Regions from separate parts of the Solibacillus sp. FSL W8-0474 genome, predicted to be linked through region 4. Evidence: riboswitches for the same ligand, from Rfam matches in the RefSeq annotation. Region 4 holds a riboswitch; each other region holds the start of a gene.
The links. A riboswitch is a leader RNA that binds a small molecule or an ion and turns the genes downstream of it on or off. The one in region 4 is predicted to bind cobalamin.
Positions count from the first base shown of each region.

Region 1: another riboswitch for cobalamin. It lies ahead of NYE67_RS08175 (glutaredoxin family protein); the one in region 4 lies ahead of metE (5-methyltetrahydropteroyltriglutamate--homocysteine S-methyltransferase).
Region 2: another riboswitch for cobalamin. It lies ahead of NYE67_RS06035 (hypothetical protein); the one in region 4 lies ahead of metE (5-methyltetrahydropteroyltriglutamate--homocysteine S-methyltransferase).
Region 3: another riboswitch for cobalamin. It lies ahead of NYE67_RS02840 (ABC transporter substrate-binding protein); the one in region 4 lies ahead of metE (5-methyltetrahydropteroyltriglutamate--homocysteine S-methyltransferase).

Region 1 is NZ_JBBOQJ010000001.1:1,665,029-1,670,718, reverse strand. Features, by position in the region: gene NYE67_RS08200 (alpha/beta hydrolase) at 1-621, opposite strand, end outside; gene NYE67_RS08195 (membrane lipoprotein lipid attachment site-containing protein) at 723-1,265, opposite strand; gene NYE67_RS08190 (hypothetical protein) at 1,298-1,531, opposite strand; gene NYE67_RS08185 (DUF2812 domain-containing protein) at 1,536-2,078, opposite strand; gene NYE67_RS08180 (PadR family transcriptional regulator) at 2,080-2,391, opposite strand; cobalamin riboswitch at 2,992-3,177, shown strand; gene NYE67_RS08175 (glutaredoxin family protein) at 3,323-3,547, shown strand; gene nrdI (class Ib ribonucleoside-diphosphate reductase assembly flavoprotein NrdI) at 3,544-3,906, shown strand; gene nrdE (class 1b ribonucleoside-diphosphate reductase subunit alpha) at 3,909-5,690, shown strand, end outside.
Region 2 is NZ_JBBOQJ010000001.1:1,241,798-1,247,487, forward strand. Features, by position in the region: gene NYE67_RS06010 (leucine-rich repeat protein) at 1-987, shown strand, start outside; gene NYE67_RS06015 (isopropylmalate synthase) at 1,112-1,345, opposite strand; gene NYE67_RS06020 (metal ABC transporter ATP-binding protein) at 1,456-2,202, shown strand; gene NYE67_RS06025 (metal ABC transporter permease) at 2,219-3,085, shown strand; gene NYE67_RS06030 (Fur family transcriptional regulator) at 3,082-3,492, shown strand; cobalamin riboswitch at 3,545-3,726, shown strand; gene NYE67_RS06035 (hypothetical protein) at 3,886-4,446, shown strand; gene NYE67_RS06040 (ABC transporter substrate-binding protein) at 4,433-5,386, shown strand; gene NYE67_RS06045 (bifunctional adenosylcobinamide kinase/adenosylcobinamide-phosphate guanylyltransferase) at 5,670-5,690, shown strand, end outside.
Region 3 is NZ_JBBOQJ010000001.1:546,703-552,392, forward strand. Features, by position in the region: gene argS (arginine--tRNA ligase) at 1-1,239, shown strand, start outside; gene NYE67_RS02835 (acyl-CoA dehydrogenase family protein) at 1,559-2,728, shown strand; cobalamin riboswitch at 2,830-3,021, shown strand; gene NYE67_RS02840 (ABC transporter substrate-binding protein) at 3,162-4,118, shown strand; gene NYE67_RS02845 (FecCD family ABC transporter permease) at 4,102-5,109, shown strand; gene NYE67_RS02850 (adenosylcobinamide amidohydrolase) at 5,109-5,690, shown strand, end outside.
Region 4 is NZ_JBBOQJ010000001.1:1,404,026-1,409,715, reverse strand. Features, by position in the region: gene NYE67_RS06900 (class I SAM-dependent methyltransferase) at 1-488, shown strand, start outside; gene NYE67_RS06895 (hypothetical protein) at 631-1,188, opposite strand; gene NYE67_RS06890 (hypothetical protein) at 1,181-1,312, opposite strand; gene NYE67_RS06885 (DUF6176 family protein) at 1,470-1,817, opposite strand; gene NYE67_RS06880 (DUF2087 domain-containing protein) at 1,831-2,124, opposite strand; gene NYE67_RS06875 (helix-turn-helix transcriptional regulator) at 2,076-2,558, opposite strand; cobalamin riboswitch at 2,795-2,975, shown strand; gene metE (5-methyltetrahydropteroyltriglutamate--homocysteine S-methyltransferase) at 3,133-5,421, shown strand.

The DNA of each region.
Region 1 (5,690 bases), 260 kb from region 4:
ACCGAGTTCCTGTGCCCCTAATACGCCAAGCATCGGATCTAGTTTTTCCAGCGCTTTATACTGAGGATCTTCTCCTCTTACATCCAGCCATGCCGAATGAAGTACAATATGCTGCGGCTGCTTTTTCGAAAGGTGCTTTACATCTTGCGCGAATGCCAACGCTAACCCGCCACCAGCAGAATCCCCCATAAATATAAACGGTACATCATAATCTTTTACTAATTGATCATACAAGCCATGAATTGCATCAAATGCTTCCTTAACCGTATTCCGGGGAAGTTTCGGATAAATCGGTACGACAATTGTAAAATTCGTTGCTTCAGCAATCTTAACTAAATAGCGCCAATGGAAAATGAGCGGGTCATTAATATAAGCTCCCCCGTGGAAATAATAAATTACTTTTTTCGGAGAAGGCTGGTCATTAATCGTGTAATACAGCATCCCGGCTATCTCATTTTTTCTGATCGAGTGCTTTTGCTGAAATTTCTCATCTAATACATAGGGCCGTTCATTGTATTTGCTTGCTATAAAACTTTCCATTAGCCGTGCATCCAAAAATTTCTTTTTCGTTCCCCTAATCAATAAAAACCTTTCAAACAACACACTTTGCCAACTTCGCATCCACAGACCTCCATTTACTCAGTAAATTGTGCCATATAGCGTATGTAAAGAATTTGTAGATTATAATCGCAACTTACCATCAATCAACGCTCCAGCTTACTTTAATAATTCCGCTCCTGTCTTTCGGAACTATGAAATAGCTCGACCAACTTTTCAAATACTTCATCCTCCTGATTGACCACTTTATAAGCGTTTGGCATAAGACCCTCCCCACTTACACTTAATATTTTATGATCCAAACCTACTGCGACTGCAGGACCGTCTAAATAAAAATATTGGGGACGAATAATCCAAAAATCATAATCTTCATCTTTTTGATAAAAATCTTCTTTATAAAGCTTCACTTCAATCGATTTTATATAATTCAACAACTCTTCTTGTTTTTCCTCTGATAATGTATAATCCGTTTGTGGATAAACATCCTCTTCTAAATTCTCATAATATGTAGCAAAAGCGATTTCACGATCATCAAACTGACCTTGGAAAATATTTTCAAGCTTGTTTGTGTTCTTTTTCATTTCCGCCTCCACTCGTTCAACTAGTGGTGCTTCTGTATCGATGACTCCTTGGCCCTCCATTTCATTTTGCTCACTACACCCAGTTAAGACGAACATGGTGAATAGGAATGGTAGTATCTTTTTCATAACAAGCTCCTTTCTATCTATGCTTACTATATTTACTCATTCGTAGATTCTGGTACACCTTTTCTCATGAGTTGCTCATATTTTTTTGTTTTGTACTTTTTTAAAATAAAGGAACCAATTACTCCGATATATAACGAGAATAAAAACACAATTTTATAATCTTGAACTTGCTGGCGATAAATATCAAATGCAGCTAAAATTAATGGGATAATTCCAAATAGTGACATGACAAAGAATATATTATCGAGTGTTTTCAAATGTTTCATCTCATTACCTCCCATGTTGTAATTGACGTACTTTTTTATGAAATTTGTATAAACCATAGCTATACCATATAACTACTGGTATCCCCATAATAATAAGAGCATTTAACCAATCGTAATCAAAATAAAATGTTGCAATATATGCGCCAATTACTGCAGCAGTAAATCCAATTACATAAAAAGACATTATATTACGACGTCTTCGTTCACGGTCAATGAGTGATAATTGATCTGAATAAATATCCTTTCCCTCATTTGAGATGAAAATATGTTTCATATAATAATGATTTTTTGCAATTAGCTCCCAGCCAGCTTCATGGAAAAGCTCCTTATAATCATCAAACTCTTCTTTATCTTTTAAACTTCTGAAATCAATTTTGTATCGCATTTTTACAGCATCTAAATCAACTTGAAATACATAATAGTTTTCACCGATTTCTTTTTTATCGTAATCTACAAGGCGCCAACCGCTTTGGGCGAGCTCGTTTAACCATTGTTCTTCAGCTTCAAATGAATTAAATCTTTTATTCAATGTTCGTGTAATTGCCATCTTATCCCTCACCACTTAATTTGTATGTAAATGATAATAGCTTTTCATAACGTCGTTGTTCATCGCTTAGCGCTTCTTTTCCTGCATCTGTAATGGCATAAATCTTTTTCTTTCGGTTGTCTAAATCCACACCAACGACTTCAATTAACTTTTGTTTTTCAATATTTTTTAACACACCATAAAGCGTTCCAGGTGCAATTTCATACTGCCCTTCGCTTACCTCTGAAATTGTTTTAATAATGCCATAGCCGTGCGTCGGTTCTTTTATTAATGCTAATAAAATTAAATACGTTGGTTCTGATAAAGGAATCATAGGCCCTCCATATATTGACTGTCGATATATCGATACACAAATTTTAAAATGTATATATATCGAGTGTCAAGATACAAAGTAGTATTTACTGGGAATTTTACTAATAATAGGGTTATTGCTATGAGTTAGATGTGGGGAGAGAGATGCGGAATGAGATAAATAGCGGAATGAATTTCCGTTATTTATAAAATTATATAAAAACTAGTCAAAATAAGGGAAGGAAGTTCCGATATTGACCTAAAAAACATAAAATTTCAGGGTTTTATTTGAAATAACGGTAAAACATTCCTTTATTTCAACCTAAAATGAGCTACATCCTTTGAATAACGGTAAAATCTTCCGTTATTTTAGGGTCCAAAAGTGATAAAAAATGTAGTACGTCAATTTAGCGCTGTCTTGCCGTAGCTCACCAATCATTAAAGTGAAATTTCACTAGAAAATCTCCCCCATATTATGATGATTCACTTCACGATCACCTTTTTACTTGGATTAGATGTTATTTGCTATCTTTCTCTCTAAAAAGTGCCATTAGCTGTTAAACGTTTATTTCTTTCCTTTACTTTTACTTTGGAACGGCTTATACTCAATTCACAACCATATATTGTGTTTTTTTATCACGGTACTACTAAATGTAGTTTAAAAGGGAAGTTTGGTGCAAATCCAACGCTGTCCCCGCAACTGTAAATGCTGACTGAAGACTAAAATTGCCACTGTGCCACGTGCATGGGAAGGTACGTCTGATGGATGACGCAAAGCCAGGAGACCTGCCGTGTTAAAACTACGTACATTTCTTCGGGGAATAGAAATGGAGGCGCAATTTTTCCATTTACGTTTCCATTTCAGGCTATCCTTTTTTCCCGGGATAGCCTTTTTTATATTTTCTTTAAAATGTACAGCACAATAAATATCAATATAGCGAGGGATTCTATTAATGAAACTTTATACGAAAACAATCTGTCCAAAATGCCTATGGGTAAAATCCGAACTTGATGCTGCGAACTTACAAGTCGAGGTTATTAATATTGACCAGGACGCAACGGCAAAGCAAAAAGTACTCGATGCAGGCTTTCTATCTGTCCCTTTATTCGAAATCAACGGAGAATTTATTGCAGAGCCAACTTCCATTATTAACCGAATTTCTGAAATAACTGCATGATCATTTATGCTTCACGAACTGGCAATGTACGATACATCGTGAAAAAACTCGACTTACCTGCGAAGGATATAGCCGATGTGGATAAAATCGATGCGCCGTATCTGCTATTTACATATACGGATGGATTAGGCTCTGTCCCCCCTATCGTCGATCAGTTCATGACTGCGAACTACAATCAATGCAAAGGAATTATCGTAAGCGGGAACCGTAATTTCGGTCATGCTTTTTTCGGCCGGGCAGGTGATTCATTAGCTGCAAGGTACGGCATTCCGTTAATCGAAAAACTAGAATTACGTGGGACCACATCCAATTACGAAACCATTAAAAATTACTATTATTCCATTTGGAAAGAGGTTTAATGATGAAACAATATTTAAAATTAAACAATGACATATTAAATCGTTACCGCGCTACCGGTGAACTGGATTTAGCAAAAGATAAAGAAGCAACACGCCGCTATTTCCTTGAAGACGTGAATGTCCGCTTACGCTACTTTATCGATATTGAGGAAAAAGTACGCTACTTAGTTGATGAAGGCTATTATGAAAAGGAATTTCTTGAAATGTACTCAATGGATTTTATTAAACGGATGTACAAAAAAGCATATTCGTACAAATTCCGCTTCCCCTCATTTATGAGTGCTTCGAAGTTTTACGATAGCTATGCGATGAAAAGCCGAGACGGGAAAGAAATTCTTGAAAAATATGAAGACCGAATCGTTATTATTGCGCTTTATTTAGCACAGGGTGATGAAGCATTGGCGGAAAAGGCCATTGAAGCAGTCATGACTGCCTATCAGCCGGCAACACCAACTGCTCTTAACAGCGGGAAAAAGGCGCGTGGTGAGCTTGTCTCATGCTTTAAGCTGACGATGGACGACACGATGAATTCGATTGCGGAGAACATCGGTTATTGCCTGGAGCTTTCCCGCTTGGGTGGTGGTGTCGGGGTAAACTTGACTGATCTGCGTCCGTTAGGTGATCCAATTAAAGGGATATTAAACCGTGCGAGCGGGGTTATGCCTGTTGCGAAATTGCTGGAAAACTCGTTTAGTTATTCAAATCAACTTGGACAACGAAATGGTTCCGGAGTCGTCTACTTAAATGTTTTCCACGGAGATATTGAGGCGTTCATCTCTTCAAAAAAACCAAATGCAGACGACAAAATCCGTCTTGCCACACTTTCAACAGGGATTATTCTCCCGGATATTTTCTTTGAACTGATGCGTCGGGATAAAGATATCGTCTTGTTCAGTTCTTATGACATTTATAAAGAATACGGAAAACGCATGTCGGAAATTTCGATTACGGAAATGTACTACGAGCTATTAGATAATCCGAACATCCGTAAACTGAAACGATTAAATGCACGTAAATTATATACGGAAATCAAAAAAGCGCAATTTGAATCGGGTTATCCGTTCGAGATATTTGATGATAATGTTAATAACGCTCATCCGTTAAAGGAAATCGGGCGGGTGAAGATGTCTAATCTTTGTACCGAAATTCTTCAGTACCAGCAAACAAGTGTCATTACTGACCAAAACCAGGTGAATGAATATGGCCTCGATGTCTCTTGTAACTTAGGCTCGATCGACATTCACGAAGCAACGAAAGTTCAGGACTTCGGACAGCTTGTCGATACAGCAATGCGTCTTTTGACGAATGTTTCAACTATGACGGATATCATCAACGTTCCTTCTGTATCTAAAGCGAACAAAGTAATGCACTCTGTCGGATTAGGTGTTATGAACTTGCATGGACACCTCGTACAAAGCGGAATCCGTTATGGTTCCAAAGAGTCCATCGAATTTATCGATGCGTTTATGGAAGCATTGAACTATTATTCGTTAAAAGCATCGATGGAAATTGCCAAGGAAAAGAACGAAACATTTTACCGATTTGAAGAAAGTGATTATGCGAGCGGTGTTTACTTTGAAAGCTATCTAAACAAAGAAGAAAAAGAACTTACACCTGAAGTGATTAAAGCACTTGGGGCTACACCGATTATTACTCAAAATATGTGGCAGCAGTTAAAGTCTGACGTATTGGAGCATGGTTTATTCCACTCATACAGATTGGCGATCGCTCCGACAGGCAGTATCTCCTACATTCGCAGCTGTACGGCTTCCATCTCCCCTGTT
Region 2 (5,690 bases), 160 kb from region 4:
GATTTTGCTTTTATGTATAATCGGCTAGAAGAAGCAACACTGCCAACTTCTCTCCATACAATTGGTGATGGTACATTTGCGAACAATAAGCTAACTGTCTTAAAGGTACCGGGTGAAGTGAAGAACCTGCCCTTCAACGTAGTGATTGATAATCCGCTACAGGCTATCGTACTACAAGGATCTGCTACGAAAATTTTGTCGTATACGGCGACAAGTAGAAATTACCGAACTGATTACTATAAAGTGATGGAAAAAGTAGATCAATTATATACGGATAAGAATTTTACAGAAATTTGGTCGAATTGGGATACGGTCATTACTAAACCTACGACGTTATATGTGACTTGGAAGGGACAAGAGCGGGTTGTTTATGAAGGTGAAGCTGAGGCACCGGTTAATGACGAAAAAGAAAAAGACGATCCAAAAATCGAACAACCAGCAACGGATCAGCCTGCTCAATCAAGTCGTTCATTTTCAGATACAGAAAATTACTGGGCGAAGGATACAATTGCCGATTTTGTAGCAAAAGGAATTATTTCCGGATATCCCGACGGTACATTCCGCCCAAATGACCCGATGCAACGTAAGCATGTGGCAAGTATTTTAGAGAAGGTGTATGAATTAAAATCAAAATCAGCACCAGTGGATTTTAAAGATGTAACTGCGAATCATCCAAACTATGCGGCCATTTCCAAGCTGCAACAGGCGGGGGTTATTCACGGTGCAGATGGTTTATTTCGACCAAATGATACACTGACACGCGGTCAAATGGCAAAAATTTTGGTGCTTGCATCAAACTTTACGCCAGGTGGGCAAAAAACATTCCCTGACGTTCCACGTACCTACTGGGCGTATGACTATATTGCTGCACTTGCAGATCTTAATATTGTGGGGGGAAGTAACGGCCAATTTAATCCGAACGGCGCTGTTACACGCGGTCAATTTGTTGGGATGCTAGATAAGGCTTTGAAAGTAATGGAAAAATAAACAATTAGATATAAAAAGAAATCAGTCGTATTACGGCTGATTTTTGCTTTAAAAAATAAAATAATCAACGCCGCCTTGCAATAGCAAAAGCGGCAATAGAAAATTGATTATAAATTCCTCTAAATTACAAACCGACTAATTTCATTAATTTTTTATAACGTTTATCCCCAAGCACTTTGTGGATTTTCTTTTGAACTTCTTTTGGAATCCCGGTAATTGCCCAGCTAATGTTTGCATGCTTCAAGACTTTCTGCAGCTTCTGTACTTCTTCGATCGTCAAATCAAGCCCTTGCTGTTTTGCAAAACCCTGCAGCTGGCTGTCATTCATTCCCTTAAGATTTTCAAACCATTGTAACATTTGAATAGTCATCATCCTTTCAAGTTTATTTCCTTTACATGAACCAAAAAGTCTATTATACTAACATGATGTAAATCGTAATGATTTTGAATTAGAAAGAAGCGAACGATATGAAAAAAATACTAATTGAATTGAAGGATGTTTCATTTCAATATGAATACACACAAGCATTGAAAAATATTTCTTTACGTGTTCATGAGGGCGACTTTTTGGCGCTAATGGGGCAAAATGGCTCTGGAAAATCGACACTTTTAAAATTAATTTTAGGTTTATTGAAGCCAATGTCTGGAGAAATTAAATTATTTGGCGAACAAGCCAATCACTTTAAGCACCGTGAGTGGATTGGTTATGTGTCGCAAAAGTCCAATGCCTTTAATTCCGGCTTCCCTGCAACCGTTGAAGAAGTTGTAAAAAGCGGTTTGGTACAAAAGGTTGGTTTATTTAAACGCTATCCAAAAGATGCTGACATTTTAGTAAAGGGTGCTTTAAAGGATGTCGGTATGGAAAAATATCTAAAGCGTAATATTGGGCAGCTTTCCGGGGGCCAACAGCAGCGCGTATTTATCGCACGTGCTTTAGTGTCAGACCCTAAGCTCCTTATTTTAGATGAACCTACAGTAGGAATTGATCGCGAAAATGTGCAGGCATTCTATGATATGCTTGCACACTTGAATAAGCATCACAATATGACGATGATTTTAGTTACGCATGATGTTGATACGGTTTCGGATCGTGTCAGTCATGTAGCATGCCTAAATCAATCGATCCATTTCCACGGATATAAAAATGATTTTGATACAATTTCGGAAGAACAGATCGCTAGCTGGAACGGTCACTCTGTTCGAAAGATTCATTAAGGAGTAGACCGCCGTTATGATAGAAGCAATTTTAAACTATGAATTTTTACAAAATGCCTTTTTCTCGGGATTGATTATTGGCGTGATTGCACCGCTTCTTGGGGTGTTCATCGTTGTTCGTCGATTGTCGTTAATAGCAGATGCTTTATCGCATGTAACACTTGCCGGTATTGCCGGAAGTCTTTACTTAAGTCAGTCATTTGCAGGACTGGCATTGCTAAACCCTATTTATCTAGGAATTGTAGCATCTGTAAGTGGCTCGATATTGATTGAGCGTTTACGTCGACTGTATAAACATTATGAAGAACTAGCGATTCCGATTATTATGTCAGGTGGTATCGGAATTAGCGCGATATTTATTTCGTTGGCAAGCGGCTTTAATACGGATTTGATGAGCTATTTATTCGGCTCTGTTTCCGCTGTTTCGCGCCAGGATTTGTATGTAGTGATGGCGATTGCGGTCGTTGTCGTATTATTTTTAGTTCTGTTTTTTAAAGAGCTCTTTGTCTTATCGTTTGACGAAGAATATGCTAAAGCGAGTGGATTACCTGCAAAGTGGATTCATCTGCTGTTTATGGTTGTCGTCGCATTAGTCATTGCCGCAAGTATGCGTATCGTAGGGATTCTACTTGTCTCAAGCTTAATGACTTTACCGGTAGCTGCTGCGATGCGGTTGGCCCGTGGATTTAAAGAAGCCATTATTTTGGCCATTGTATTTGGAGAGCTGGCTGTAATTATTGGATTGATTTCTGCATTTTACTTAAACTTAGCACCTGGTGGAACAATTGTTGTCACATCGATCATTATTTTATTGTTAGTTATATTTATCAAAAAAATTGTACTAAAAGTATCGATTAAATCGAAAGGGGAAGAAGTACTGTGAATGCAACGCGCGCGTGGGAAATATTAAAGGACAACGGCTATAAAAAGACCGATAAACGAGAATTGATTTTGGATATGTTTGCAGCTACTGATAAATATTTGACTGCCCGTGATTTGCTGTCAGTATTGAAAAAGGATTTCCCAGGGATGAGCTTCGATACGATCTATCGCAACTTAGCGACTTTTGTCGAGCTTGATATTTTGGAAGAAACAGAATTAAATGGCGAGCGCAATTTCCGCATGCATTGTGAGTCAGACCACCATCACCATCATTTTATTTGCCGTGATTGCGGTAAAGTAAAAGAGCTATCCGTCTGTCCAATGGAAATGCTTGGCGAAAAGTTGCCAGGGTATGCTGTAGAAGCGCATAAATTTGAGATTTACGGCAAATGTCCTGAGTGTTTATAAAATGTAGTTTGCATAAAATTTTTTATATGCTAAAGTGATAAAGACAAATTGAATAGATTTGCAGGAAAAAGATGCATGATGCATAAATGGGAATTCGGTGTAAATCCGAAGCTATATCCGTAACTGTAAGCGTTGATGAAAATAAGTGTAATACCACTGCTAATATAGCGGGAAGGTACTTGTGAGTAAAGTGAAACGCAGAGCCAGGAGACCAATCTTTTTCTTATCGTAACATCCCTCTTCGGAATTAAAGAGAATGTACGGCAATCACTGATCGTATGAGCGTTTTGCACCCTTTTATTGATTTTTGAAGCCATCCATTTTCTTATGGGTGGCTTTTTTTCGTTCACTCAATAATTGCGAGGAGGTACTACTTGAAGTGAGGAGAATTTTATGAAAAAGGATATTCGTTATTCCTGCTATCCGTTTATGCGGGAAAAATCAAGCTGTGTTGACTATGAGATTCGGACGGATTCTTTAACAACGCGAATTGGCGCAGTATTTCCAACATTAGTCGATGATGTATTAGGTCAGATTGTGCTTGAAGATTTAAAAAAGATTCAGCCGCTAGCCTATCATGCCAATGGTTCGGTCCGTGGTAAATTAGCCATTACAACTGAAGATTTACAATGGTTAAGTGATCGATACGATTTTTATGTAAGTGAAGTCGGAGAAACAATTCAGCAATTTGTCCTGCCACAAGGAATCGAAAGTGCAGCAAGACTGCATATTTGCCGCAGTGAGGCGAAAAAGTCTTACAGAGCATTACATAAAGTAAGCGAAGAAAGAGAAGTGGATGAAATTCTGTTTGATTTTCTCGGGCTGCTTGCCAATGTATTTTTTGTCATGGCGGTCTATATGAATCAACAGCATCATCAAGAAGAGATTCCATTTATCTCAAAATCTTATCCAACAAAAAAGAAAAAAGGAGTTACAACAAATGAAATTGAATAACAAATGGGTCTTTGCTTTAGCAGCAACTTTATTACTAGCAGCATGTGGATCAGATGAGGAAAAAACAGATAAGGACGTTAATAATGAGGAGCAAGCTACAACCAAAAATGATAGCGCTCCTTATACAGTTGTTGATGACCGTGGTGTCGAGGTAACATTTGATGAAGTCCCAGAAACGATTATTTCACTACAGCCAAGCAATACAGAAATTTTGTTTGAACTAGGGGTAGGTGAACAAATTATCGGTGCAACGGAGTTTGATACATATCCGGAAGCAGCACAAAAAATTGAACGCGTTTCAACGTCTACCGTCATTAATGCAGAACGAATTTTGGAATTGGATCCGGATGTAGTTGTTGCATATACAATTGGGGAGGAAGCACAAATTGCTCAACTGGAAGATGCGGGTATGAAAGTATTTGTTATTGCTTCTGCCACGACATTCGATGATGTTTATTCAGATATTATTCAGTTGTCAGAAGTAATGGGTATCGAAGAAAAAGGTGAAGAAGTTGTAGCCGATATTAAAGCGCAAATTAAGACAGTACAAGAAAAAACAGCAACAATCGATACGAAGAAAAAAGTGTATTATGAAGTGTCGCCAGCTCCGGATCTTTGGACAACTGGCAACGGTACTTTTCAGCAAGAAATAATGGATTATGCAAACATCGAAAATATCTATGCTGATCAGACAAGCTGGATTAGTGTGACAGAAGAGGATATTATTACTCGTAATCCTGAAATTATTATTTCACCTGCAACTTATATGGAAAATGCGGTCGAAGAAATTTTAGGACGTACAAGCTGGGATAAAATACAAGCAGTCAAGGAGCAGGCAGTTTACTTAGTGGACGGAGATATCATGTCACGTCCTGGACCGCGTATTGGTGAAGCCGTTGAAATTATGGCACAATCAGTATATCCGGAACTGTTTAAATAGTTATAGAATAGAAGGGGCTGGGACATAAGTAGAAATTTGTTTGTATAAGGGAAATGTCCTTATTAAGAAACTGATACTTTATGAATTGATTGAAGTGAAGGGGCGACTCCTGGGGGAACAGCACGACGCCTGAGACTACAGGCTCAGGCCGTGCCCCCGGAAAGCGTCCCCGGAACGGAAATCAATTTTGGCAGAAGCAGAAAAATATCCATTTTTCCTTTAAAAAAATGGATATTTTTCGTTTTGTCTCAGGCTCTTTTTGAACTGGAAAGGAGGCATACGATTGATTTTTATAACAGGTGGT
Region 3 (5,690 bases), 860 kb from region 4:
CGCGGTGCTTCTGTAGGGGACTCTTTATGTAACGTAATGGATTTTGCCGGTTTTGATGTATCTCGTGAGTACTACATTAATGACGCAGGTAATCAAATTAACAATTTAGCGTACTCATTGGAGGCACGTTATAAACAAGCATTAGGCATGGATGCCGAGATGCCGGAAGATGGCTACCACGGTCCAGACATTATCAGTATTGCAGGCAAGTTAGCTGAAGAATTTGGTGCTTCAATTTTGGATAAAACAGAAGAAGAACGCTTCAAATTTTTCCGTGAGCACGGTTTAAAATTAGAATTAGCAAAACTACAAAACGATCTTAAAAACTTCCGTGTTGAATTTGATGTTTGGTATTCTGAAACTTCATTATATGAAAACGGCAAAATTGATGTTGCATTAGAGAAATTAAAATCAAATGGCCATGTATTTGATGAAGATGGAGCAACTTGGTTCCGTTCAACTACATTTGGCGATGACAAAGACCGCGTATTAATTAAAAACGACGGTTCATTCACATATTTAACACCAGATATTGCTTACCATGAAGATAAATTACGTCGCGGATTTGATAAATTAATCAATATTTGGGGTGCCGATCACCACGGTTATATCCCACGTATGAAAGCAGCGATTGAAGCACTAGGCTATGAGCGTGAAACATTGGAAGTCGAAGTAATTCAAATGGTTCAGCTATACAAGAACGGTGAGAAATTCAAAATGAGTAAGCGTACAGGTAATGCCGTTACAATGCGTGAGTTAGTGGAAGAAGTAGGTCTGGATGCAGTACGTTATTTCTTTGTAAAAACTGCAGGGGATTCACATATGGACTTCGATCTAGACTTAGCAGTATCACAATCAAATGAAAACCCAGTATATTATGCACAGTATGCGCATGCACGTATTTCATCAATTTTACGTGCAGCAAGCGAGCAAGGTTTTGAGGCATCATTGGAAAACCTGAACTTACTAGTAGCAGAAAAAGAAGAAGATGTTCTGAAAAAGGTTGGCGCATTCCCACAAATCGTGGCAGATGCAGCGAAACACCGCACACCGCACCGTATCGCAAACTATATCCAAGACTTAGCAGCAGCATTCCACAGCTTCTACAATGCAGAAAAAGTATTAAATCAAGACAATAAAGAGCTAACTCAAGCTCGTTTAGCGTTAATTACAGCAGTAAAAACAACATTGGCAAATGCGTTGAAATTAATCGGCGTAAGTGCACCTGAGAAAATGTAATCCAAAATTTCACGACACTCTATTTTCTATTAACGGAAAATAGGGTGTTTTTTTTCGAAATGCGATGTTTCTACTTTTTAACTGAGCCTTTCTACCTTTTGTTGTAAAGGTTCTCCTTTTGGATCGTAACGTTCTACATTAGCGTGAATATTTTCTCCCGCCACCGTTCCACTTTAAATTGGAAATTACCCCCTTATTTATTAAGTGAATGAATCCCTACAAAGAAACTAGGGATATCTATTGACTTGTAAATTTCTGAAACGTACTATTAATTTGAAGAAATAACTACGTAAGACAACAGACGAGGGTGGTGCTTTTCATGAGCAAGGAATTATTTATTGAAACGGACGAGCAGCGACAATGGTTGGAAAAGCTCGAAACAATTTCAGAGAGTATAAAACAATTGGCTCAACAAACAGATGAGCAAGCGACATTTCCATTTGAAAATTTCCAAAAGCTACGCAAAATTGGCTATACAAAAATAACGTTGCCAAAGGAATACGGAGGAGATGGCTTCACCGTATATGATGCGCTTTTACTACATGAAACATTGGCAAGCTATTGCGGAAGTACGGGGTTGGCAGTTTCGTGGACAATTCAAAATGTAGGCGAGATTTTTGAAAACCGTTACTGGAATCCTCAAAAGCTTGATTGGTTTGGTGGAGAAATTGCAAATGGTGCGACAGTAAATCGTGCAGTAAGTGAGTTTGCGATGGGAAGTCCAGTGCGTGGTGGGCGTCCGGCGACTTCCGCAAAACGTGATGGCGAACATTATATAATTAACGGGCGTAAAAACTATACGAGCGGTGCACCGGATCTCGATTATTTTTTAGTATCTGCATGGATTGAAGATGAGGATCAGTTAGGGTTTTTCCTTGTTCCGAAAACAGCTGAAGGAGTATCGGTCGAAAACACGTGGGATGTGGCATCAATGCGCGGTACGGGAAGCGATGATTTAGTGCTCGTCAATGTACGCATTGATCAGACGAACTTAGTGGAAATCCCAAACTATACAACAGGCTTTAAGTTGAACGGCTGGTTACTGCTTATCCCGGCGACTTATTTAGGGATTGCACAGGCAGCACGTGATTATGCGGTTGATTTTGCGAATAGCCATTCACCAAATAGTATTCAAGGGACCATTGCACAATTGCCGAATGTTCAAACGCTCATCGGAGAAATGGATTTAGCATTAACAAAAGCTCGTTTTACTATTTATGGAGTAGCAAGACTGTATAATGACCCGACGAAGAAGGCGACCTTAGTTAACGAAATCAATATTGCTAAACATGTTGTGACAAATACAGCGATTGAAGTCGTTGATAAAGCGATGCGTTTAGTTGGCGCAAAGAGCCTTCAACGTTCCAACCCACTTCAACGCTATTACCGTGATGTACGTGCAGGCTTACACAATCCACCAATGGATGACATTACAATTAAGCGTTTAGCAGAGACAGCAATTGAAAAGAATTTAAAAACAAAAGAATGAACTGTTATTTAATACGCAGAAACTGAATTATAAACAAATTATCTGAAACTTTGGTAATTTTGCATACAATTAATGAAATATCCGCTATAATAATATTATTAATTAAATATTACTATAAAGGTTCTTACTATATCTAATTAAAGTAAGAAGTAAAAGGGAAATCGGTTCAAATCCGATGCGGTCCCGCCACTGTAATTGCTAGTTTTGAGCTATATGCCACTGAAATTTTCGGGAAGGCAGCTCATAAACGTTAATGCATAAGCCAGGAGACCTGCCTTTATAATGCCCGATTAATGCCTACGCGGATAGGATGTGGTAAATGAATTTTTTATTTGAATTTATTTGCTTTCATAAAGCTTCCTAGTTTGTAGGAGGCTTTTTATTTTTGTTTAAAATTACAGGTTAGAACAATTTTAGGAGGAATTAATTACATATGAAAACTTGGCAACGACTTTCTTCAACAGGAATTATCTCCATTATGCTCCTTGCAGGGTGTGGGGTTGAAGAAACAGCAGTAGAAAAAGATACAGCTCAACAATCGATAGAAACTGTTGAGGAACAAGCACAGTTCCCTATAACGGTAACGGATGCTTTAAACAAAGAAGTGACAGTGGAAAAAGCTCCTGAACGCATTATTTCCCTTATTCCATCCAATACAGAAATATTATTTGGCTTAGGCTTAAATGAACAAATTATTGGGGTATCTGACAATGATAATTACCCGGAAGAAGTTCAGACAAAAGAAAAAGTTGGTGGGATGGAATTTAACTTGGAACAATTGATTGCATTGCAGCCAGATCTAGTAGTAGCCCATGAATCAGGTCTTTATAGCTTTAACGAAGAAGGGATTGCGCAACTTGAATCAGTTGGCATTCCTGTATTTGTAGTGAAAAATACTACAACATTTGAAGAAACATATACGACTATTGAACAAATTGGGCAATTAACAGGGAAAACCGCTGAGGCAACAGAGATGATTGCATCCATTCAAAAAGGAATTCAAGATATTGAAGTTAAAGTGGCTGATTTAGAAGAAAAATCTGTGTTTATCGTAGTGGGCACAGAGCCGGACTTATATGCAGCAGGACAAGAAACATTTATCAATGAAATGCTAGAAGTGTTAAATGTAGAAAATGCAGTACAAGAGCTTGGATGGCCGATGTATAGCTCTGAGCAATTTGTTGAAAGTAATCCGGACGAAGTTATTGTAACGTATGAAAACGACTATGATAGCATCGTAAATAACTCTGCCTATACCGAAATGGATGCAATTAAAAATGGCAATGTTCATGTCGTAGATGGGGATACGACGAGTCGCCAAGGTCCACGTATTGTAGAAGGTATTGAATCACTAGGTGAGGCAATTTATCCAGATGTATTTAAAGAATAGAAAATATATATATGCTTATGTTATTTCAATTGCATTGCTTCTTTGCAGCATGTGGATCGGAGTATCATTTGGAACGGTTAATATCCCCATTTCGACATTATGGGATAAAATGACAGATCCGATAGCGTACAGTATACTGTGGAAAATTCGGATGCCACGCGTAATTTTAGCCGCAATCGTTGGTGCATCACTGGCGATTGCAGGGGCGGCTTTCCAGGGGCTATTAAAAAACCCATTGGCCGATCCTTATACGCTAGGGATTTCATCAGGAGCATCAGTCGGAGCCGTTATGACAATTTTCTTAGGCATCTCGATTCCGTTTCTTGGTGCATTTACATTACCTGTATTCAGCATGGCAGGTGCCGCATGTACAATGGTCATTGTATTATCTTTTGCTCGACTTGTGGATCGTTCTATGAAAATGGAAACGTTAATCTTAACAGGAATTATATTCAGCTCGTTTTTAGGTTCATGTATCTCATTAATGGTTGCTTTAACGGGGGAAGAGCTTAGAGCGATTATTGGTTGGCTGCTTGGCAGTGTATCGATGCGCGGCTGGTCATATGTAAATATGATTTTGCCATTCATGATTATCGGTACGAGTATGATATGGTTCAATCGCCGTGAGCTGAATGCAATGATATACGGAGAGGAACGTGCTCAATACTTAGGGGTAAATGTGAAGCGCAGTAAATATATGATTTTAGCAGGTGGCTCAATCTTAACAGGGTCGGCTGTAGCTGCATCCGGTACGATTGGTTTTGTCGGATTAGTTGTCCCGCACATGATTCGTCTATTAGTTGGAGCCGATCATCGACATTTACTGACATTATCCTTTTTAAATGGTGCAAGTCTACTCGTCATTTGCGATTTAGTATCACGGACCATCATCTCACCTGTAGAACTCCCAATTGGCGTAATTACTTCGTTTATTGGTGCACCGGTATTTGCCTATATTTTCTTTAAGCAACGTAGAAAGGTTGTTGCCTAGTGTTAAAAGTGAACGAATTGTCAGGTGGTTATGACGGAAAACAGATTGTGAAAAATATGACGTTTCACGTGGAAAAAGGTAAAATCCTCGGGATTCTTGGTCCAAACGGTAGTGGAAAATCGACATTATTAAAAATGATCAGTGGCGTTTTAAAACCTACTCAGGGGGAAATCCTGATTGATGATCGCCCGATTAATAGCTACGATATTAAACAGTTGGCAAAAAAGATGGCTGTTCTTCCTCAATTAAACGCGAGTGTATTTACGAACAGTGTATATGACGCAGTTTCATTGGGCAGATATCCACATCAAAGTGGCTTTTTTTCCACATGGTCAAAGGAAGATGAAAACCTTGTAAACCGTGCAATGGAAAGCACCGGGGTTTCGCATTACAGAAATCGACATCTGGAGTTTCTTTCCGGCGGTGAGCAACAGCGTGTGTTTATTGCACAGGCACTAGCTCAGGATTCGGAGTTGCTTCTTTTGGATGAGCCGACAAATCATTTGGACATTGCCCACCAGAAGCAAATTTTAGATATGATTCGAATGCAAGTCGAACTTAATGGATTAACGGTTGTATCA
Region 4 (5,690 bases):
CAATGGTTGCAAAGGCCAGACATAGAATGAAGATTAATAATTTGCCAGTAGAAATATTGGAAGGCTCTATTGAAGATATCCCTTTACCAAATGATCATTTTAATTTTATTATTTCTGAATCTGTCCTTTCATTTGTTAATAAACAAAAAGCAGTAAGTGAGATTTACCGCATATTGAAAAGTGGTGGACGGTTCATTGCTGTAGAACCAACGTTGAACGAACGACTTGACGATGCCCAAGAACAAGAAATCATGCAGTTTTATGGTCTTGATTCCCTACTTATGGAAACGGACTGGGCGGATTTATTAAAACAGACTGGCTTTGAAAATATTCAAATAAAGCATCATACTACAATTGAATCCGAACCCGATTTTCATTACTCCAATGAAATTGACCCCGCGCTTTACGACGTCATGAGAAAACATTTGGACATTATCACCAAATATCAGGAAACTTTTAGTTATCGAGTCTATACTTGTTCAAAATAAATATCCTGTTATAATCACGCTAATAAAAAAAAGACCGTACCATTTCATAAGAGGTACGGTCTTACTTATATTTATCTGGAAATTATAAAAGTGTTTCAGAGTGAATAATGTACTAAATGTTTCGAAACTATAGCCTCACGTTTTATTCGATATACTCTAAATAATCGCCTAAGTAAATCTTCTCTTCAACAACATCACCCGCTAAATTTTCATATATAACATATAAATAAGCTTCATCAAGCGCTGCTCTCAAATCGGCTTCACTTATGTTTTTTGCATTAAATATGACTCGGAATTCATCATGGATAAAATCTTCTAAATCATTATTTTGGGTAGAGCCACTTCCCGTTGCATAAACATTTTCCCCAAAATTCACATGGAAAAAATCTGCCCAATGCTGTGATAATTCGAAATGCACTTTTTCACCAGTCAACTTTTTTCCGTAATAAGTATATAACAAAACTTTATAATCCTTTTTAAATTCCTGTTCAGGTGTTATTCTTTCATTGTTCATTAATATATCGTTTTCTAATACTGGACTTACCTGTAGGATTAATTCATCATCTAGCACTGTTGTGGGAACTTTGTATTGAGAGCTTAGCGGTGTGACACTTTGTAAATTCGGTGCTAGTTGAGATAATAAAAATAACAGCATTGCCGAGACAACAATTACGGTAGGAATGAAGACAAATTTACGCATATTCTTTTTCTTTCGGTTTTGAATCTCCTGCGGATTGTGCATTTTTTGTGTAATAATACGCAATCCGTAATAATTTTTCGCTATAGTATTGCATCAAATGTTCCAACTGTAATTTACGCGACATGCTCATTCCTCCCTCAAACTGTTAACGAGGCTCGATTTAGAAAAGTTTTCACATTCCTGTTTATTTGGAAATAATACCATACAAAGCACAAAAAACAGCAGGACGGTTTCATCCTACTGCGATCACTATGGTTTTATACAATAAATGATTTCTTTCTTTAAAAATCCATACTAGCACGTACTTTTTCCGGAATCATCACAACTTTTGTATTTAAATCTACAGAACCAAAACTTTCATCAATGCATTCATCCCAATACTCAAGATGTCTTTTATCTATCCAGTGATCGGAATCATCCACATCCACACCACTTTCTCCACGAACCGAATACCAATATAAATATTCTTCGCCATTCAGTACTTCATGAAAAATAGTTTCCACATACATTTTTTCACCTTCCAGCGTTACAAGTACATCATCCATATGTTCATTCAAAAAGTTTAGCCATTCCTCCACATTAGAGGATTTACCGGGTCTTACCCGATAGCGAGTTAATTCCACATTCATGATTTAAAACCCCCTATTGTTTCAGCCAATATTCCGAACCGTCATTACTCCGTTCCATAAAACCATATTCGATTAAATGGCGACGAAGCGATACAAAATCTGCATTGACTGTTTTTAAGATTTCATTCACTTCCTTTTCATGATAATGCTTCCCCTCTTCAAAACGCTTTAAAATATGCTGTAATATGATAAGCTTTTTCTTTTTCTTACTTGGAATTGTTTCAATGCCACCGTCTAGTCCATTTTTGAAATATGTTGTTAGTACTTTCTCGCGTTCTTGTTCTTCAATACTATAGCGTTCGTCCACTTGTTTTGCCCCCTTATGAATTCATAGTGCTCCGGGTTTTTCATGAGCTGCATTAATGCAATAAAAATTTTCGCCTGCTTTTCCTTTTCACGTAATTTGAAACGATGCTGACGAACTGTTGATACACTTGTTAAACTGCTTTTTTCGACTATTTCCTGATCTGACTTGCCTTCAAAAAAGTACTGTAGCATTTCAATTTGTACATCCGATAAACCTGTTACCTTTTTATCAAGTGACAGCAATGCCTGAAACGACGATTTATGTATTTGTCTGATATGCAGCTTCATCATACCTTCTGCTGTAAAAAACCGTCCCTCATGTGGAAAGACTTCATGAAGCCCAAAGCTTGCCCCGCAAAATAAGCATTCGTAATGGTCTTCTTGAATTTCATAACCATTCACTAATGTATTTACCGAAATATTTTGAATTTCCAAAACAATCACCTCTATAAACATTTATAATATATGTCCGTTATTTTGTAAACAAATTTATTTTTCGTTTATCAGTAAAAATTCCTTCAATCTATATCCTATCCATCCTATATATAACTTTAAAAGTTGTTAAAAAGCTGTCTTACGTCTTTCTTTTTACCTTTTTTACTGAAAATTCTATATTTTTAGCGATCGAGGTATACAATTATGGTTCCTTTTATGCTATAGTTTGTACAATTACATAACGTGTAAGAAAAGGTACGCACATTGTTGTGCGTTTAAAAGGGAAGTTGGTGCAAATCCAACACTGTCCCGCAACTGTATTACGGAGCAACTCTTAAAAAGCCACTGTTATTTAACGGGAAGGTAAGAGGCGCGTTGATGTTAAGTCAGGAGACCTGCCTTTTTCTAGTACACACCCGATACCTACGTGGAAATAGGTGGTGTTCTGTGCGAATAAAGCGTCAATTATAGACGTTTATTTTACTATGCATAGATAAGTCCTAAGCTGTTTCCAAGTCACATTGGAAACAGCTTTTTTATTTGGGTTATGTAAATACATGAGGAGGCTTATCAAATGAATATTGTTAGTAATGTTATCGGTTACCCTTATATTGGAGCTACCCGAGAATGGAAACAAACTTTAGAGAAATTTTGGAAAAAAGAGCTTGATGAGGATGTATTTGAAGAACAGCTAAAAGCCATCCGCCTGAATCGCTTGAAACGCCAACAGGATTTAGGACTACAGTTAATTACTATCGGGGATTTCACAAAATACGATCGGGTACTGGATTTAGCAGTGATGTTTAACATCATTCCTAAACGCTATGATGTGCTACCAAATGCTTCTTCGTTAACTACATACTATGCAATGGCACGTGGTACTGACGAAGTAATAGCAAGTGAAATGACGAAATGGTTTAATACAAACTACCATTACATTGTTCCGGAATATGAAAATCAGGAATTATCCTTAACAAATAACTACATCTTACAACAGTTTGAAGAAGCTAAAAATGAGCTAGGCATTATAGGTAAGCCAACAATTATCGGTCCTTATACTTTCGTTGACTTAGCAAAAGGGTATGACGATAAAACACGTGCCGCCTTCTTTTTAAAGTTAATTCCGCTATATGCACAGGTAATCCAGCAGCTTGTAGATGCAGGTGCTGATTGGATTCAAATTGAAGAACCTTCTTTCACTAAAAACCTCGAGGAAGATGAGATTTTATTAATCGAAGAAGTTTATAAACAATTAACTGAAGACGTACCACACGCAAAAATACTAGTACAAACTTATTTTGAGGCACTAACTTCATTTGAGCGCTTAAGTAATCTACCTGTTGCAGGTATTGGCTTAGATTTCGTACATGGTAAAACAGAAAATATGAAATCGCTTCTGCAACATGGTTTTCCTAAAAATAAAACATTAAGCATCGGCATAATTAATGGTCGGGATATTTGGTCAGCTAATTTAGCTGAAGCTGTTTCTACAATAAGTACCGTCAAGCAATTAAGTGGTGTAGAAGATTTATGGGTTAGCTCTTCCTGCAGTCTACAGCATGTTCCTGTTACAAAAAACTCAGAACAAAATCTTCCGTCTGAATTATATGATGCCCTTGCTTTTGCTGACGAAAAAATCCGCGAAATTGCGCATTTAACAAATTATATTCAGCATGGAACGTGGGTTAAAGAAGGTATCGTCGCAAATAGTATTAAAGCGATTGAATCTTTAGCGACACATCCCATACGAAAAAATGAGCAAGTTAACAATTTAGTTAAAGGAATTAAGGATACAGATTTCACACGTACTGTTCCATTTAAAGAGCGCCAAGTACTGCAAAAGAAATCATTAAACTTACCTGACTACCCTACTACAACAATCGGCAGCTTTCCTCAGTCTCAGCTAGTAAAGAAAACACGGGCGGCATGGCGGAAGAAGGAAATAACTAACGCTCAATACGCAGCCTTTGTAAAGGAAGAAACTGCACGCTGGATTCAAATTCAAGAAGAAATCGGATTGGATGTACTAGTACATGGTGAATTTGAACGGACAGATATGGTGGAATACTTTGGAGAACATTTAACTGGATTTGCCTTCACGAAAAATGCTTGGGTTGTTTCATACGGTTCACGTTGTGTTAAACCACCAATCATATACGGCGATGTTGAATGGACACATCCAATGACTGTTAAAGAGGTCGTTGAGGCACAGAAGCTTACATCAAAATATGTAAAAGGCATGCTCACTGGACCTATAACTATTTTAAACTGGTCATTTGTTCGTGATGATATTCCAAGAAAAGAAGTCGCCTACCAGCTTGGTTTGGCAATTCAGCAGGAAGTTAAGGCACTAGAAGATGCAGGAATTAAAATTATCCAAATTGATGAACCGGCACTTCGGGAAGGACTACCTTTACGCAAGGAAAATTGGGATGAATATTTACAATGGGCGGTAGATTCGTTTAAGCTGGCAACATCAAAAGTGGCGGTAGATACACAGATTCATACCCATATGTGCTATTGCGAATTCAATGATTTTATAGCTCCTATCCGCGCTCTGGATGCAGATGTTATTTCATTGGAAACTTCCAGAAGCCATGGAGAGCTAATTGATTCTTTAAAAGTACATCCATATGAACTTGGCATCGGTTTAGGCGTTTATGATATTCATAGTCCCCGTGTTCCAAGCATCTCAGAGATTAGTTCTATATTAGAAGAAAGTCTCGCTGTTATCCCAAAAGATCAATTTTGGATTAACCCTGACTGTGGCTTAAAAACACGCCATGAGTCCGAGACGATTGCTTCATTAATAAATATGGTAGAAGCCGCTAAGCTACTACGCACTCAAGTATTATCTGTCTGATTTCACAAAAATACAGTAAATCACTAAACGCTTAAGTATTAGTGGTTTACTGTTGTTAAAAGTAGGTCAGACGATAAGCTATGGGATCAATAAACGGAGAAATTCCGCTTATTTGGAAATTAATCTAAAAATCAGCCAAAATAAGAGGCGGAATTCCGCTTATTGCATTTCACAACAGGAAAACAAGTGGCTTTTTTTATATATAACCGGAAAACCTCCCTTTATTTACATCTAAAACTGAGGTCTTTCAAAATATAAGCGGAAAACTT